Regions from separate parts of the Nonomuraea longicatena genome, predicted to be linked through region 2. Evidence: riboswitches for the same ligand, from Rfam matches in the RefSeq annotation. Region 2 holds a riboswitch; the other holds the start of a gene.
The links. Region 2 has a riboswitch for thiamine pyrophosphate ahead of tenA (thiaminase II). Riboswitches for the same ligand answer to the same signal wherever they lie in the genome.

Region 1 (7,894 bases), on a different contig from region 2:
GCGGCATCGTCGGCGGCAACCGGTCGCAGATCAAGGGGCTCCTGCGCGACCAGAAGGTGATCGCGGGCATCGGCAACGCCTACTCGGACGAGGTGCTCCACGCGGCCCGGATGTCACCGTTCAAGATCGCCGCGACGCTGACCGACGACCAGGTCGCCGACCTGCACGCGGCCATCGTCGCCACGCTGGCGGAGGCCGTCGAGCGGGCGCGGGGCCTGGCGGCCAAGGATCTCAAGGCCGAGAAGAAGTCCGGCCTGCGTGTGCACAATCGCGCGGGGCAGCCCTGCGACGTGTGCGGCGACACGATCCGCGAGGTGTCCTTCGCCGACTCCGCGCTGCAGTACTGCCCGACCTGCCAGACCGGCGGCAAGCCGCTGGCCGACCGGCGGATGTCGAAGCTCCTGAGATAGCCCCGTCAGGCCACGAACGGGGGCTGCCCGGTCTCGCTCACCATCGGGCGCTTGGCGGCCTCCCAGGCGTACATGCCGCCGTCGATGTTGACCGCCTCGCGGCCCACGTGGTTGAGCCAGGCCGCGGCATGCGCGGACCGGCCGCCGACGCGGCACACGACGTACACGGCCTGTCCGGCGGGCACCTCCTCGACCCGCGCCTGCAGTTCGCCCATGGGGATGTGCACGGCCTGCGGCGCGTGCCCCGCCACCCACTCCTCCTGCTCGCGCACGTCCAGCAGGTAGCCGTCGTCAGGGACGTCTTTGGCCTCGATCTCAGGAACGGTCATTTCCCCATTCTCCCAGCACCGGGCACCTGAACCGCCCCCGCGAGGACCGGCGGGCTTCATTGCGTCGAGGTTCAGAGCGGGCGCGGTGTGCTCTCCGGGCCGATCGTGACGCGCGGCTTGAGTTCCGCTCGCGGAGGCTCCTTCGACCATGCGGATACCCGAAGAGAGAATGGCGTCGTGACCGATCTCTACGCGGTAAGGGTGCTGGCCGTCGCCCCGGCGCACCGCCGCATTCAACTGCGGGTAACCGCCTTCAACCCGGACGTCTGGCACTGGCCGCTGCCCGACAAGAGCTTCTTCCTCCGTGATCTGGAAGAGGACGGGACCGTACTGGACCTGCTTGACGACGAGGACGACGGAGTGGATCGCGACTTCGTCGAGAGTGTGGAGCGGACTGCGACGCGCAACTACCCCTTCACAGTGGCGGCCGAAGAGCGGCTGTCTGAAAGCGGCAGGGGATTTCCCCGGGAGAGCGAGGGGCCGTTCAACCAGATGTCCCCTGAATCCGCTGCGGCTTTCCTCCGATGCGAGGAGATGCGCGTCGGGGCGGATTACGACGTGGTGGTCACCGACTCACGGCTGATCGCGCATCTGAAAGCCGGCGATTGGTGGCGCACCGCCGCTTACCCCGGTATCTAGTGCGGTGACCACATTCGTTCACCGGCTCGGCGCGAGCCGTACGGCTCGCGCCGCGTGATGACCTGCTCCACTGTCGTAACGGCCCAATAGAGACCGACAGTTGGAAGAGCGCATGGCTGAGCCCGTCAGAGCCCGGCGATCAACCGACGCCGAAGGCCAGGCGCTGCAGATCCGGGTCCGCAGAGCTCTGATCATCATGGCGTCCGCCAGTGGCACCACCCCCGCCCGTCACCCCGACGTGCTGGCCGAGCAACGGCGAGAACGCACCCGGGTCCGCAGTGAGAAACAACGCCGATGGGGTCGCCCCCGGACCTGAGCCGCGTGATCAGCAAACCCAGTGAACGTTCGTGGTCACCGCCTAGCCGGAGAACCTCTTCGCGAGGTCGCGGGCCCATTGCGCGGCCTTGGCCGCCTGGTCGCCGGTGAAGGGCGTACCTGGCCACCGGCTCAGATGCTCCACCTGGTCGGCCCAGCTCAGGTGTTCCCGGTGGGCGTGTTCCCGGCAGGCGAGGCAGGTGACGCTTTCCGGGCGGGGAGAGGTCATCGCGTAGGGCACCTGGAGGCCGCAACCGGTGGTGACGACGCTCGGAGAGTCGGGCACGAGGCCCAACGTCAACACCATCGCGTTGCGGCCACCGGCGCTGGCCTGCATCACCTTCTGGTCGACGTGGATGTGCGGGTCGATCTCGCTCAATTGCGTCCGTACCTCCGTCCGAGTCGTCCAGGAATCAGACTAATGCGGTGACCAGTCAGGTTCACCGAGTGGTCAGGCTGCTCGTGGCTGACATTCGCTGTGGATGCGGGCTCGGGTCACGGGCCAGGCAGCCAGCCGGATTCCGCTCCAGCGGGTGAACGAGCACCCGGGCGTGGCAGGAGCCCTAGCCGGCGTGTCGCCGACCCGGCGAACGTGTCTGGCCACCGCACTAGACACCCAAGGGTGGCCGAATGTGGATGTATGGGGCATCATGGGGGCCGCGAGCCGGGGATGCCCGGATCTGAACATCAACTCGACGCGGGAGCTTGGGGCAACCAGGCTGAGAGGGCGACTACGGCTGTCGCCGACCGCATGAACCTGTCCGGGTAATGCCGGCGTAGGGAGTGTGCGCGATGACGCGTGTCGCCGACGATCCGCACCACGCGGAAGTCCCCCTGACCCTGGAGGGCGCCCCGCCCAAGACCCTGGGCGTCCTCGACCAGGGTGCGCTCTGGGCCAACCTCGCGGTCAGCCTGCTCGGTTTCTCCGGAGCGCTCCTCCTGCTCAACCCCCTCGGCGACGCCCCGCTGAGCCTGGCCGCCGCACTGACCGCGACGGTCGTCGGCAGCCTCATCGGCACCACGATGGTCGGCCTCGCCGCCATCCCCGGCACCCAGACCGGCCGGCCCGCGATGGTGCTGCTCAGAGGGCTGTTCGGCGCCAGGCTGTCGTACGTCCCCAGCGTCCTCAACATCATCCAGATGATCGGCTGGGGCGCGTTCGAGCTCTGGGTGATCTCCCAGGGCGCCATGGCCATCTTCGGTGACGCGGTGCCGTACGCGGTGTGGGTGGTCGCCGCCGGGGTCCTCACCGTCGCGATGACGATCTGGCCGCTGGGTGCGGTGCGGGTGTTGCGCAGGTACGTCACGATCGCGGTGATCGTCGCTCTCGTCTGGTACGCCGTGGACTTCCTGTCGAAGGCCCCGCCGCACACGGGCGGCGACTGGAGCGCCTTCGCCCCCGCCGTCGACTACGTGATCGCCCTGTCGGTGTCGTGGGTGCCGATCGCCGCCGACTTCGCCCGCCACTCGCGCTCCAGCCGCGCCGCCTTCACCGGCGTGGTGGGCGGCTACACGCTGGCCCAGGTCGCCTGCCTGGGCCTCGGCGTGTACGCGGTGGCCATGGCGGGCGCCGCGGCCGTGACGGCCGACGGCACGGCGGTGTTCGGGCCGTTCGTGGCCGCGCCGCTGGGCGCCCTGTTCTTCGCGGTGCTGGTGCTGCGGGAGACCGACCAGTCGTTCGCCAACGTGTACTCGACGACGGTCTCGCTGCAGAACCTGATGCCGCGCGTGGACCGGCGGGTGATCTCCGTGGTGATCGGCGTGGTGACGACGGCGATCGCGCTGGTCGTGGACGTGACCTCGTACGGCGCCTTCCTCGGCCTGATCGGCGCGGTGTTCGTGCCGATGTTCGCGGTGCTGGCGGTCGACTACTTCCTGCTGGGCGGCAGGACCCGCTGGAACACAGAGGAGGACGCCCCGGCCCGCTGGTCGATGCTGGTGCCGTGGGCGCTCGGCTTCGCCGCCTACTGGGTGACGACCGGTACGCCGACGGTGGAGGCGTGGGACCGGATCTGGCTGCCGCTGCGCGAGGCGGTCAGGCAGCCGTGGATGAACGGCGCCCTCGGCGCGGCGATCGTGGCCGTGGTCGTGACGCTGGCTATCGGCGGCCTGAGGCGCGGTTCTCGGGACGGTTCTCGGCGCGGTTCTCGACAGTGAGCAGCCGTTGCTTGGCGGCCGGCCCGCCGGCGTAGTCGCCGAGCCCGCCGTCGCTCTGCACGATGCGGTGGCAGGGCACGATCACGCAGACGGGGTTCTCGGCGAGCGCGTTGCCGACGGCCCGCATGGCGCGCGGCCGTCCGATGCGCTCGGCGATCTCGCCGTACGTCGTGGTCGTCGCGTACGGCACCGCCATCATCTTCTGCAGGACCGTCCGCGCGAACGGCGTGGCCAGCGCGAGGTCGACCGGCGTCGTGAACGTGCGCAGCCGGCCGGAGAAGTAGGCGTCGAGCTCGCGCCGCACCGGGTCGAGCCGGCTGGCGTCGGGCCCGATGAAGGAGCCGACCTGCCTGACGACCCGCTCGAACACCGTGTTCTCGTCGCCGAAGCTGCAGGCCACGACGCCCCGGCCGGTCACGGCGAGCACCAGCCTGCCGACGGCGCCGTCGTAGGTGCCGAACGCGATGTCGGGAGGGCTCTGGCCCTGGTATGTGGCCGACGTCACTCTGAGCAGGGCATCGAGGTCGCCGCTCGACATACCCTCACCTACTTCACCGCCATGAAAGCTCGTGACCGCAGCGTATCGGACGGATCGCACCACGAAAGCACACCACCGCGTGCACTATGGAAAGGTGGGAGAGGACAGGGCCGAAACCCGCGCCGGCGTTGACGACGCCTTGGCCACCGCTGTGCTCGCCAGCGCGCCGGACGCCGTCGTCGTCCTCGATCGCGACCAGACCGTCCTCGCGTGGAACCCGGCGGCCGAGCGGTTGTTCGGCTGGACGGCGCCGCAGGTGGTGGGCCGCAGGGCGCCGATCGTGCCGGCGGAGCTGACCGCCGAGCACAACGCGGTGCTCGAACGGGTGCGCACCGGCGGTCAGGTCTCGCTGCTCACCAAGCGCTTCCGCCGCGACGGCACCCTCCTCGACCTGCGGGTCGACACCAGCGCCCTGCGTCAGGGCAGTGCGGTCGTCGGCTACGTGCACATGCACCATCCGGTCCAGCGCGACCAGCAGGCGGACGACCGGGCGGCCCAGCGTGCCCGCCTGGTGCGCAGGCTCACCGACGTCGTCGGCGACATCAACGCCGAACTCGAACTGCCCGCCGTCCTCGACCGCATCGCGGCCAGCCTGACGGAGCTGACCGGCGCGGACGCCGGCGGGTTCGTGCAGATCGAGGGCGACCGGCTGCGGGTGGTCGCGGCCGACCGCCTGCCGGAATCACTGCGCGGCGCCACGGCCGACCTGCGGACCAGTTTGGTGGGCAAGCTTTTACGTACCGGCAAGACGGTCATGCTGGAGTCGCAGGGGCTGGGTGATCTGGTTTGGGCGGAGATGCCGGGTTTGCACACGATCGCGCTGGGTGTGGCGGCGGTGGGCGGGCGACCGTACGGTGCGCTGTACGCGTTGTTCTCCAAACGCAAGCCGGGACACGTGGAGCTGGAGCTGCTCGAACTGCTGGCGGGGCACGCCGGCATCGCGGTGGGCAACACGATGGCCTACCAGGAGGCGGTCAGGCAGCGGGCGCACGAGCGGGCGGTCTTCGACGCCAGCGCGGACGGCATCGCCGTACTCGATGGGCAGGGCCTGGTCACCCAGTGGAACCCGGCGGCGGCGGAGCTGACGTCCTGCGGCGCCGAGTCCGTGATCGGCGGGCCGCTGCCGTTCCCGCTGCCGACACCGGGGCGGACGCTGACGATCCAGCTCGAATCGGGCCGCTGGCTGGACGTGGTGAGCGCGCGGATCGCCGAGACGGGCGAGCGGGTGGTCGACTTCCGCGACGTGACAGCGGCCAGGGAACTGGAGGAGGCCAAGGACCTGTTCCTGGCGGTGACCAGCCACGAGCTGCGCACGCCGATCACGATCGTGTCGGGGTTCGCCAGCACGCTGGACAGGCGGTGGGAGGAGCTGAGCGACGCCGAGCGGCGCTCGGCCGTCCACATGATCGCCGAGCGGGCCGGGGCGCTGAGCAAGCTGATCGGCCATCTGCTGCAGGGGTCGGAGGCGGGGGTGGAGCGGCCGGTCATCGAGCCCTTCGACCTGGCCGAGCGCATCGCGGCGGCGACGCTGGGGCTGCCGGCGCTGTCGGAGCGCCATGCCGTCGAGGTGGTGGTGCCGAAGGGGCTGCCGCTGGCCATGGGCGACCCGTCGGCGATCGACGTCATGCTCGCCCACCTGCTGGAGAACGCCTTCAAGTACTCGCCGAAGGGCGGGCTGATCACGGTGGAGGCGTGGACGGAGGAGGACCGGGTGGTCGTGGTGGTGGACGACCCGGGCGTCGGCATCCGGGCGGAGGACCGCGAGCGGATCTTCGAGCGGTTCGTCCAGCTCGACGCGGGCGATCGGCGCAGGTTCGGCGGTGTGGGACTGGGCCTGCACATCGTACGCTCGCTGGCACGGGCCCAGGGCGGTGAGGTGAGCGCGCATCCGCGCCCCGGTGGGGGTACCAGGATGCGGTTGGCGCTGCGACGGGTGGTGAAGGATTCCATTATCGGATCCGACACACCGATGCGGTAACGAGGCGGTCACGGATGCGCTGATCTATCGTCCAATGTGTACAAGCTGTGATCGAGATGCGGTTTCTGGGACCGGGTAACGGGGCATTTCGGTCGTACCGGGGATAGTTCCCTCGGGGGGAACAGGGAGCGGGGAGGTGCGTGTGTCAAGCGTGGTGCTTCTGCCTTACGCACCGTCCAGCGTCGCCGTGGCCCGTCAGCGCCTGAGCAACGATCTCCAGGCGAGCGGCGTCTTCGACAACGCCATCGACGATGCCGTACTGGTGGTGAGCGAGCTGCTGAGCAACGCCCTGCGCCACGCGCACCCACTGCCCTCCGGGATGGTCAGGGTGGCCTGGCTGAAGGCGGAGGATCACATCGAGGTGGCCGTCAGCGACGGCGGAGCGGCCACCGAGCCGCGCGCCGGACGGCCGACGTTGTCCTCGCTCGGTGGCCGTGGCCTGGGCATTGTCGAGTATGTCGCCGAGAGCTGGGGGGTGCGCCACGACGGCGACACGACCACGGTCTGGGCGATCCTGCCGGCCCCGAACGGCGTCGCGAACGGGCAGGTGCCCGCTCTCAGAGAGGCCGGGTAGCCAGGACCGCGCGCTCGCCGGCCGTCCAGGACGTCGAGACGAGCAGGTACAGCCCCACGGCGAACGGGGTGAACAGCGCCACCGCCACCGAGGCGAACGGCAGCAGCCTGAGAACCTTCGGACCTTCGATCTTTCGTGCGGTGTACCAGGCGACGGCGGCCAGCAAAACCAGCACCACGCCGAAGACCAAAACCGGCCAACTAAACAGACCGAAACCCGTCACCAGGGAAGCCACCTGGTGCCCCAGGGGGGCACCGAAAAGGGTGTGCCCGGCGAGGGCCGTCGGGTGGGTCGCGATCTGGTAGACGAGGAACAGGAACGGCGCCTGAGCCAGTGCCGGGCCGATCCCGGCGAACGGCGAGGTGCCCGCTTCGGCGTACAGGGCGTTGAGCTCCCTGGCCAGCCGCTCGCGGTCGCGGCCGTGGCGTTTGTGCAGGTCCTGGAGCTTCGGCGCCAGCTTTTCGCGTGCCCGTACGGCCCGCGCCTGCTTGACGGCCAGGGGCAGCAGCGCCGCGCGCACGGCGGCCGTGAGTGAAATGATCATCAGGACGGCGTTGTCGCCGGTCACACCGATGAGAAAGCCGACGATGGTGTCGAGCATGAGCCCTTCCCGCATGGAACGAGGACAAAGGGCTCGCCGGATCGCGAGCCCCGCTTACCGGGAAGCGGGGCTTGCTGACGGTGCTCGTGGTCTGGGCCGTCCGGCGGCGTCGGGGTCGAGTTGCCGTATCGGCGTCGCGCGCAGGGCGTGGCGCAGCGGGACGGCGGACGCGCCGCTCTCCTGCTCGGGCGGCAGCCGGGCCGCCCACGCGGCCAGCAGGAGGAGCCCGACCGTGGCCAGCGTCGCGAAGACCGCCAGCCAGGCCGGGTCGAGCAGTATGGTCATCGCGACGAGGACGACGATCCGCTGATCACTCTGACCGCGACGAAGGCGATCAGGGCGATGACTCCGAT
Region 2 (7,894 bases):
AGGGTGTACCCGCAGCGTGAGCTGGCCGTTCCGCCTGGTGGCGAAGGCGTCGGCCACGCACTCACCGAGGACCGCGATCACGTGGACCAGCATCACACCACAAGATCTTCATGGCAACCACGCAGTTCCGCGCCTGCGCACGACCGCGAGGACCACCAGGGCGAAACCGACGAGCAGCAGCAGACCGGCGTGGGTGGCCGCGCCCCACCCGCCGTCGGCGGCGCTGAGGAACACCGCGCCGGTGACCGTGCCGCCCAGAACCCCACCGGCCTCCTGTACGGTGCCCAGCACCCCGGCCGCCGCCCCCGACCGCTCCTTGCGCACGCCCGCGAGCACGGCGGAGATGAGCGGCGACATGAGCGCCCCCATCCCGGCCCCGGTGACGAACAACCCCCCGGCCACCAGGTACGGCGAGGCCGCCGCGACCGCCACGTGGATGACGCCGAGCCCGGCCGCGACGGCGGCGGCCCCGGCGACCGGGCGTCCCCTGCGCAGGGAGGCGAGCAGGAATCCGGCGTTGAGCGAGGTGAACACCAGCCCGGCCGAGAGCGGCGCGAGCCCGAGCCCTTCCTGGAGGTAGAGGGCGAGCACGAAGGACAGCCCGGCGGAGCCGCCGAACAGCAGCGCCACCGCGAGCAGCCCGCCGGTGAACCCGCGCTCGCTGAAGACCCGCAGGTCGAGCAGCGGTTGCGGGAGTGTCCGCTGTCTGGCGGCGAATCCGGCGAGCAGCGGGGCGGGCAGCAGGAGCAGGAGCAGGCTCCACAGCGGCCAGCCGAGTTCGGCGCCGAGGGCGAGCGGCAGCACGGCGCTGACCAGCCCGCCCGCGACCAGGACGGCACTGAGGAGATCGACCCGCCCCGGGACGGCACCGGCGTCCGGCTCCGCCCGCAGGTCGGGGACGAGGGGGCGGGTGAGGGCGAGGGCCAGCAGGCCGATGGGCAGGTTGATGAGGAAGACCAGGCGCCAGCCCAGTCCGCCGAGGTCGGCCGCGACGAGGAGGCCGCCGACGACCTGGCCGCTGACTCCGGCCAGGCCGGTGGCGGTGCCGTACCAGCCGAAGGCGCGGGCGCGGTCGGCGCCCGGGTAGAGGGCGCCGAGCAGGGTGAGGACCTGCGGCGCGAGCAGCGCGGCGGCGAGACCCTGGGCGACGCGGGCGGCGATGAGCGCGGCGGTGCTCGGGGCGGTGCCGCAGCCGAGGGAGGCGAGCGTGAACAGCGCGAGGCCGATCATGAACACCCGGCGCGGGCCGTACAGGTCGCCGATCCGGCCGGAGATGATCAGCCCGGCGGCGTAGGCGAGGCCGTATCCGGCGATCACGAGCTGGGTGGCGGCGGGTCCGGCGCCGAGGTCGGCGCGGATCGAGGGGATGGCGACGTTGGCGATGAAGAAGTCGAGCGTGGTCACGAAGACCGGGACCAGCACGACGGGCAGGGGCAGCCAGCGGCTGTGACTGCGCACGGCCGGGCATACGTGGACCACAGAGTTACTCCTGACGAGGCAGCGGGCGGTGAGAGAACACCGGTCTGCTTGACTGGGTTTCACCCTGCTCTGCGGGCATTTCGGATCACTGCGGGTCCGCTACGGATGGCGTCATAATCCGACTGATGCCGATTTTTCGTGACTACGCCGCCGCCATCGCGCCCGTCATCGACGCCGTCCACGTGAACGTGCACGCGGCCACCTGCGGCGCCGACCGCTCCGGCCTGCTCGTGGACCTGCGCTACGTGCTGCCCCTGCGCCCGGTGCCACGCGCCCGGCTCCGGACGGTCTACCGGTACGGCACCGCGCCCGACCTCCACGCCGAGATCGGCCGCCACCTCGCCCAGGACACCCTCGTCGAACGCGACGGCGTCCTGTCGGCGTCGGCCGCCGGACGCGCCGCGATCGACGCCCTCTACGCCGCCCACGCCTCGGCCGTCACCCGGATCTGGCCGGACGTGAGCGACCTCGCCGCCCTGGCCGGCGAGGTCCTGGCCGCCGCGCCCCGGGTGCCGGGCGGCGCCCTTGAGGTGATGGCCCCGCCGTACGAGCCGGACGGGGTGCCCCCCGGGGTGCTGCTGTTCAACCGGCTGGCCGCGCTGCGCTACCACCGGGGGGACGCGCACGCCCGCGCCTGGCAGGCCGAGGGGCTGAGCGCCGCCGAGGTGGTCAGGCTGCACGCCGGTCCGCTGTGGCGGACGATCGAGACCGCCACGGACGAGGGGGCGGCGGTGCCGTACCGGGGGCTGGACGAGCGGCGGCGCACGGCGCTCTACGACGGGCTACGGGCGCTGGTCTGACAGATTGCGGCGGATGAAGTCGAGCTGGTGGCGCAGCAGCCGCGCCGAGTCCACGCGGTGCCCGGCGCCGGGCAGCAGCAGCACCTCGTGCGGACGTCCCGCCGCCGTCAGCGCGGACGACAGCCGCAGCGTGTTGGCCGGGTGCACGTTGTCGTCCAGCAGCCCGTGCACCAGCAGCAGCGGACGGCGCAGCGACCCGGCCTCCAGCAGGGTCGAGCAGCGCTCGTAGGCGTCCGGATGCTCGTCCGGGTGGCCGAGATCGCGTTCGCGCCAGAACGTGTGGTACATCCGCTGGTCGGTGACTCCCGCGCCGGCGACGCCCACGTGGAAGACGTCCGGACGGCGCAGCACCGCCAGCGTGGCCAGGAAACCGCCGAACGACCAGCCCCTGATCGCCACCCGGCTCAGGTCGAGCTCGGGGCGGAGCGCGGCGGCGGCCATGAGGCCCTCGACCTGGTCGTCCAGGACCGGGCCCGCGATGTCGTGGTGAACCGCCCGCTCCCACGCCGGACCCCTGCCCGGCGTGCCCCTGCCGTCGATCGCGAGCACCGCGAAGCCCTGCTCGGCGAACCATTGCGAGACGTAGTCCCACCAGTTCGGCCGGACGAGCACCTTGCGCAGACCCAGCCCCCCGTACGGCTCCAGCAGCACGGGCAGCGGGCCGCCGTCGTGCCCGCTGGGCAGGTAGAGGGCGGCGCGCAGTTCGCGGGGGCCGAGCCTGAGCAGTTCCCTGCGCAGCTCCAGGACGGGCCGCTCGACACGGGAGGGCGCCCGCCACGGGCTCTCGTACGGGCGCAGCCCTGCCGCCGGGTCGTAGATCCACCGGTGCTGTTCCGTGGGCTCGGCGGTGGCGCTGAAGACGACGCTCTCGCCGTCCACGGACAGGACCTCCTCCAGTTGGAGGCCGGGCGGGGTGACGGGGGCGCCGCCGTACACGAGCCTGCGGGTGTCGTCGTGGTCCTCCGCGGTCACCAGGACGCCTGCGGCCGTGCGGGCGGGCAGGCCGGGCACGAGGGTCACCCAGGCGGGGTCGCGCTGTTCGGACAGCACCCGGCTCGCCCCCGTGTCCGGATCGATGGCGAGGACCTGGAGCAGGCGCTGGTCGCGGGGCATCACGGCGGCGTAGGGCCCGGTGGCGTCCCAGCCAGCCGCCGTCACGTACTCCATGCCCCGGGTGTCCACAGGTGTGCGTGCGCCGTCCAGGTCGGTGATCCACAGGCTGACGTCGGCGTTGGCGGTCCCCGCCGCCGGGTACGGCACGGCGGTTCCCGGGCGGCTCGGGTCCGACAGGTCGGCCAGGTGCCTGCGCCCGACCTTCGCGGTGTCCACCCGGGCCACGAGCAGCCGCTCGCCGTCCGGCGACCACCAGAAACCCCGGTCGCGCTCCAGCGACTCCACGGCCACGTACTCGGCCAGCCCGAAAGTGACCTCTGGGCCGTCGGGGGCGGCCACCGGCCGATCACCGTCGTCACCGGTCACCCGCAGCGCGCCGTCGCACACGTACGCCACGCGGCGGCCCGTGGGATCGGGGTAGGGCCGCTCGGCAGGCTCTTCGGTGGGCAGACGGCGCGGCTCGCCGCCTGCGGTCACCGTCCACACTCGGCCGTCGCGGGCGAAGGCGGCGACGCCGCCGTCGAGGGTGTAGGAGCCGACGTCCCGCGCCACCTCCCGCTCACCCGACCACAGGCTGCCGTCGCGAAGGTAGAAGTCTCTGGTGACGGCGGTGGGAAGGCCGACGGTGAACCGGCGCGTGCGCTCGAACTGCTCAGGAAAGCTCATGAAACGCAGCATGGCCCGCCCCTCACGGGCACAGGCCATTGATCACATTATAGCGGGTTCCGCGACATCAGGCACCGTCGCATGGTCTTCACCCGGGTGCCCACGATCGGGCAGACCCGGACCTCTCGACCCTCCTCGTCGATGACCTTCCTGTGTCCCAGGGGCCGGTCCAGTGTGACGGACATGGGGACGCCCCCTCCATGGCCGAGGTGGAAACGCGGCCAGATCTCCTCCAGCCACTTCTCCAGCAACGTGCGCTCACGCGTCGGACAGATGTCGCGAAGTGTCGCTCGGACCCGCACGCTCATCTCAGACTCGGCCGCCTCCGCTTTCTCGGCCTTGAGGCATTCCTCAGAGGTCTCCAAGGTGAACGCGTGCAGGAGGAGGATTCGTCCTTCCACCTCGACCGTGTCGATCCGCGCGGCAAAGGGCGGTTCGATCGGCCGTGACTCCCTCATCCCGGTCACCACGGAGATCGCGATGGCCAGCACCAGGAGAAAGCAGAGGCGCCACGGGCTCAGGGGGTTCACGTCCGGAAGACGGCCTCCAGTGCTCATCGCCGCTGTAACCGCCCATCGCCTTGGCGAAAAGTGTGGACCGGTGCGTCCTGCCGTGATGCTCCCGATGCTCGGGTCAGCCTACGGGATCTTCCACCCGATGTCCGGCTTCTTCGCCCACACACCCGCCCCGACGGAGATAGACCGTAAATCGCATAATAGGGTTAGTAAACCGACGCGGGGTGCCTTGACCCAAGGCTGAGATCACACCCGTCGAACCTGATCTAGTTCGGACTAGCGAAGGGACAGTCGTGTTCACCGACGACGTCTGGGCGCACACCGCCAAGCTGCTGCGCGCCATCCACGAGCACCCGTTCAACGTGGCCCTCGGCGACGGGAGCCTCGACCGCGAGCGGTTCGCCTTCTACATCGTGCAGGACGCCCGCTACCTGGAGTCGTTCGCCAAGGCGCTGGCGACCGCCGCCGTGCGCGCCGACGACCCGGAGGAGGCCGCGTTCTGGGCGCGCAGCGCGCACGACGCCATCGCCGCCGAGCGCACCCTGCACGAGGGCTACATCGAGGAGTACGGCCTGACCGCCGCCGACCTGTCGGGCGTGCGGACCTCGCCGTCCGCGCTCGGCTATTCCTCCTGGCTGCAGGCGAACGCGCTGTCCGCACCGTACCCGGTGCTGGCCGCCGCCGTACTGCCGTGCTTCTGGGTGTACCAGGACGTCGGCGAGGCGCTGGTGTCGCGCAGCTCGGCCACCCACCCCTACCGGGCGTGGATCGCGACCTATGCCGACCCGGCCTTCGCCGAGGCCGTCGCGACCGCGCGGCGCATCACCGACCGGCTCGCGGACGCCGCCGACGAGCAGGTGCGCGCGGCTATGAAGGCCGCCTTCGTCCAGGCCACCGAGTACGAGTGGCTGTTCTGGGACAGCGCCTGGCGCCTGGAGGGCTGGCCCACGCGGCAGTGGGTGTGACCTGGCCGATGCCGGAATCAGGTTGAGCGGGCCGAACTCGACACGGGCCTTCCGGCGGGGCATCAGACTTCACGGCTCACGCGGCGATCGGCGACTCCAGAACAGCGACTTGTCGGCATACGCCGCGACAGACGCCACCGGTTCCGCGTAGGCGGCGGCAAGGGCGCGCAGGGCCTCCTCCAGGCCGTCGATCGCCCCAACCGTCGCATCGTCGGCCGCCTCGCCCTGCTCCCAGCGCTGCCGCAGGCCCTCGTACTGGGTGAGGATCCGCTCCTTGGCGGCGATGTCCGCCAGGACGCGGCCCGGGGAGTGCCGTGCGATGTGCACTGCGGCACCGACGTCCACCAGCGCAGCCTGGACCACCATGTGCCGAAGACGGCCCTGTGTGGCCCGCTTCGCGTACCAGTTGAGGCTGCGCAGCCGCGCCCGCCGCCGACCGTCCTTGCCCTCGCCGTCGAAACAGAAGTGGGCAAGCTCCCCTGACTCCTCCTGCAACGGCACCGGCTCGTCGGTGTCCTCGTAGTACCAGCACCAGTACTCGTCGGCCTCCTTGTGGCCCGACGGAGGCAGCTCGAAACCCGGGTGGGAGGCATCCGTCGCGACCTGCCGTTCCTCCGCCCACCGCGCTCGCAGGAACGCCACCAGCTCATCGGGCGTCATCGCCCCATCCTCCCAGCCTCGCCCGCAGGGCGGGACAGGGTAAACGTTGCCTGGGGCGGCATAGCATCGTCCGTATGGACGTGATCGCGGGGACCGCTTGCGGCAGGGTCAGGGGCACGGTCGAGGACGGCGTCGCGGTCTTCCTCGGCATACCCTACGCGGCGCCGCCGTTCGGTCCCCGCAGGTTCCGGGCGCCCGTACCCGCCGAACCGTGGACCGGACTGCGCGACGCCACCCGCTACGGCCCCACCGCCCCCAAGCCACCCTGTCCCCCGCCCCTCTCCCGGCTGCTGCCCGATCCGGACATCCCCGGCGACGACTGCCTCAACCTCAACGTGTGGACCCCGCAGTCCCGTGACGGACTGCTGCCCGTCATGGTGTGGATCCACGGCGGCTCGCTGCGCAACGGCTCGTCGAGCCTGCCCGTGTACGACGGCCACGCCTTCGCCCGCGACGGGGTCGTGCTCGTGTCGATCAACTACCGGCTGGGTATCGAGGGGTTCGGCGTCTTCCCCGACGCGCCGGACAACCGGGGCCTGCTCGACCAGCTCGCCGCGCTCACCTGGGTACAGGACAACATCACCCGCTTCGGCGGCGACCCCGGCAACGTGACCGTGTTCGGTGAGTCCGGCGTGGCGGCGCTGCTGACCAGCCCGAAGGCGGAGGGGCTGGTCCATCGGGCGATCCTGCAGAGCGGCCCGCCGCGAACGGTGTCCCGGGCGCGGGGGGCGAAGGTCGTCAGGTCCATGGCCAGGGCGATGGGGGTGCCGCCGACGGCCCTGTCCTTCTCCGTCGTCGATCGCCGGCGGCTGCTCGAAGCGCAGTTCGAGGTCACGCGCAAGAACAATCCGCTGGTGGACGAACCGGGGTTCGCCGTCGTGGCCGACGACGTCGTGGTGCCGTCCGACCCCGGACGGGTGGCCGTCGAGCTGCTGGTGGGGGCCAACCGGGAGGAGTACCGGCTGTGGTTCGTGCCGTCGGGCGCGCTCGACCGGATCACTGCGGCGGCGATGCGGGCAGCGATGCTGAAGTACCGCATCCCCGGCCGGGTGGCGCGGCTCTACCAGGCGCGGCGGGCCGGGGCGCGGCCCGGTGAGGTGCTCGGCGCCATGACGACGGACAAGCTGCTGCGGGCGCCGCTCGCCCGGCTGGCGGGGCGGGCGCCGAAGGCGCACGTGTACGAGTTCGCCTGGCCGTCGCCGGTCATGGACCTGCGGGCCTGCCATGGGCTGGAGCTCGGGTTCGTCTTCGACACGCTGCGCCACTGCGAGGGGCTGACCGGGCCGGGGGCGCCGCAGCCGCTGGCCGACGCGATGCACCGGGCGTGGGTGGACTTCGCGACGACCGGCGACCCGGGCTGGGCGGTGTGGGACCACACCCGTCCCGTCATGGTCTTCGACGCGCCGGAGTCCGGCGTGGTGCTGGCTCCGCGCGACGACGAACTCCGAAGCTGGCCCCTCAGCGCGTGACGCGATCGCTCAGCTTTCGGGGTGCTCGGCCTTCCTGATGCGCCGCAGCAGGTACGTGTCCATGATCCAGCCCTTGCGGGCGCGGGCTTCGGCGCGGACCTGCTTGATCTGCTCGGCCACCTCCGCGACCGGCCCCTCGATCAGGATCTCGTCCGGGGTGCCGAGGTAGGCGCCCCAGTAAATGTGGAAGTCGTCGAGGCCGTCGAAGGCGGTGCGGGCGTCCAGCA

Region 1: it holds a riboswitch for thiamine pyrophosphate, as region 2 does, so the genes downstream of both, ABD120_RS37595 (purine-cytosine permease family protein) here and tenA (thiaminase II) in region 2, are expected to answer to the same signal.

Annotation. Positions count from the first base shown of each region.
Region 1 is NZ_BAAAHQ010000056.1:70,407-78,300, reverse strand. It holds gene ABD120_RS37620 (Fpg/Nei family DNA glycosylase) at 1-410, shown strand, start outside; gene ABD120_RS37615 (rhodanese-like domain-containing protein) at 416-739, opposite strand; gene ABD120_RS37610 (hypothetical protein) at 917-1,378, shown strand; gene ABD120_RS37600 (hypothetical protein) at 1,737-2,072, opposite strand; TPP riboswitch at 2,381-2,493, shown strand; gene ABD120_RS37595 (purine-cytosine permease family protein) at 2,486-3,850, shown strand; gene ABD120_RS37590 (methylated-DNA--[protein]-cysteine S-methyltransferase) at 3,792-4,388, opposite strand; gene ABD120_RS37585 (ATP-binding protein) at 4,483-6,366, shown strand; gene ABD120_RS37580 (ATP-binding protein) at 6,503-6,940, shown strand; gene ABD120_RS37575 (YidC/Oxa1 family membrane protein insertase) at 6,924-7,556, opposite strand; gene ABD120_RS37570 (DUF6412 domain-containing protein) at 7,596-7,826, opposite strand; gene ABD120_RS37565 (hypothetical protein) at 7,823-7,894, opposite strand, start outside.
Region 2 is NZ_BAAAHQ010000004.1:269,488-277,381, reverse strand. It holds gene ABD120_RS06590 (carbohydrate kinase family protein) at 1-93, opposite strand, end outside; gene ABD120_RS06585 (MFS transporter) at 109-1,479, opposite strand; gene ABD120_RS06580 (hypothetical protein) at 1,605-2,279, shown strand; gene ABD120_RS06575 (S9 family peptidase) at 2,262-4,058, opposite strand; gene ABD120_RS06570 (hypothetical protein) at 4,106-4,549, opposite strand; TPP riboswitch at 4,784-4,879, shown strand; gene tenA (thiaminase II) at 4,867-5,538, shown strand; gene ABD120_RS06560 (DUF6221 family protein) at 5,608-6,198, opposite strand; gene ABD120_RS06555 (carboxylesterase/lipase family protein) at 6,273-7,667, shown strand; gene cobF (precorrin-6A synthase (deacetylating)) at 7,677-7,894, opposite strand, start outside.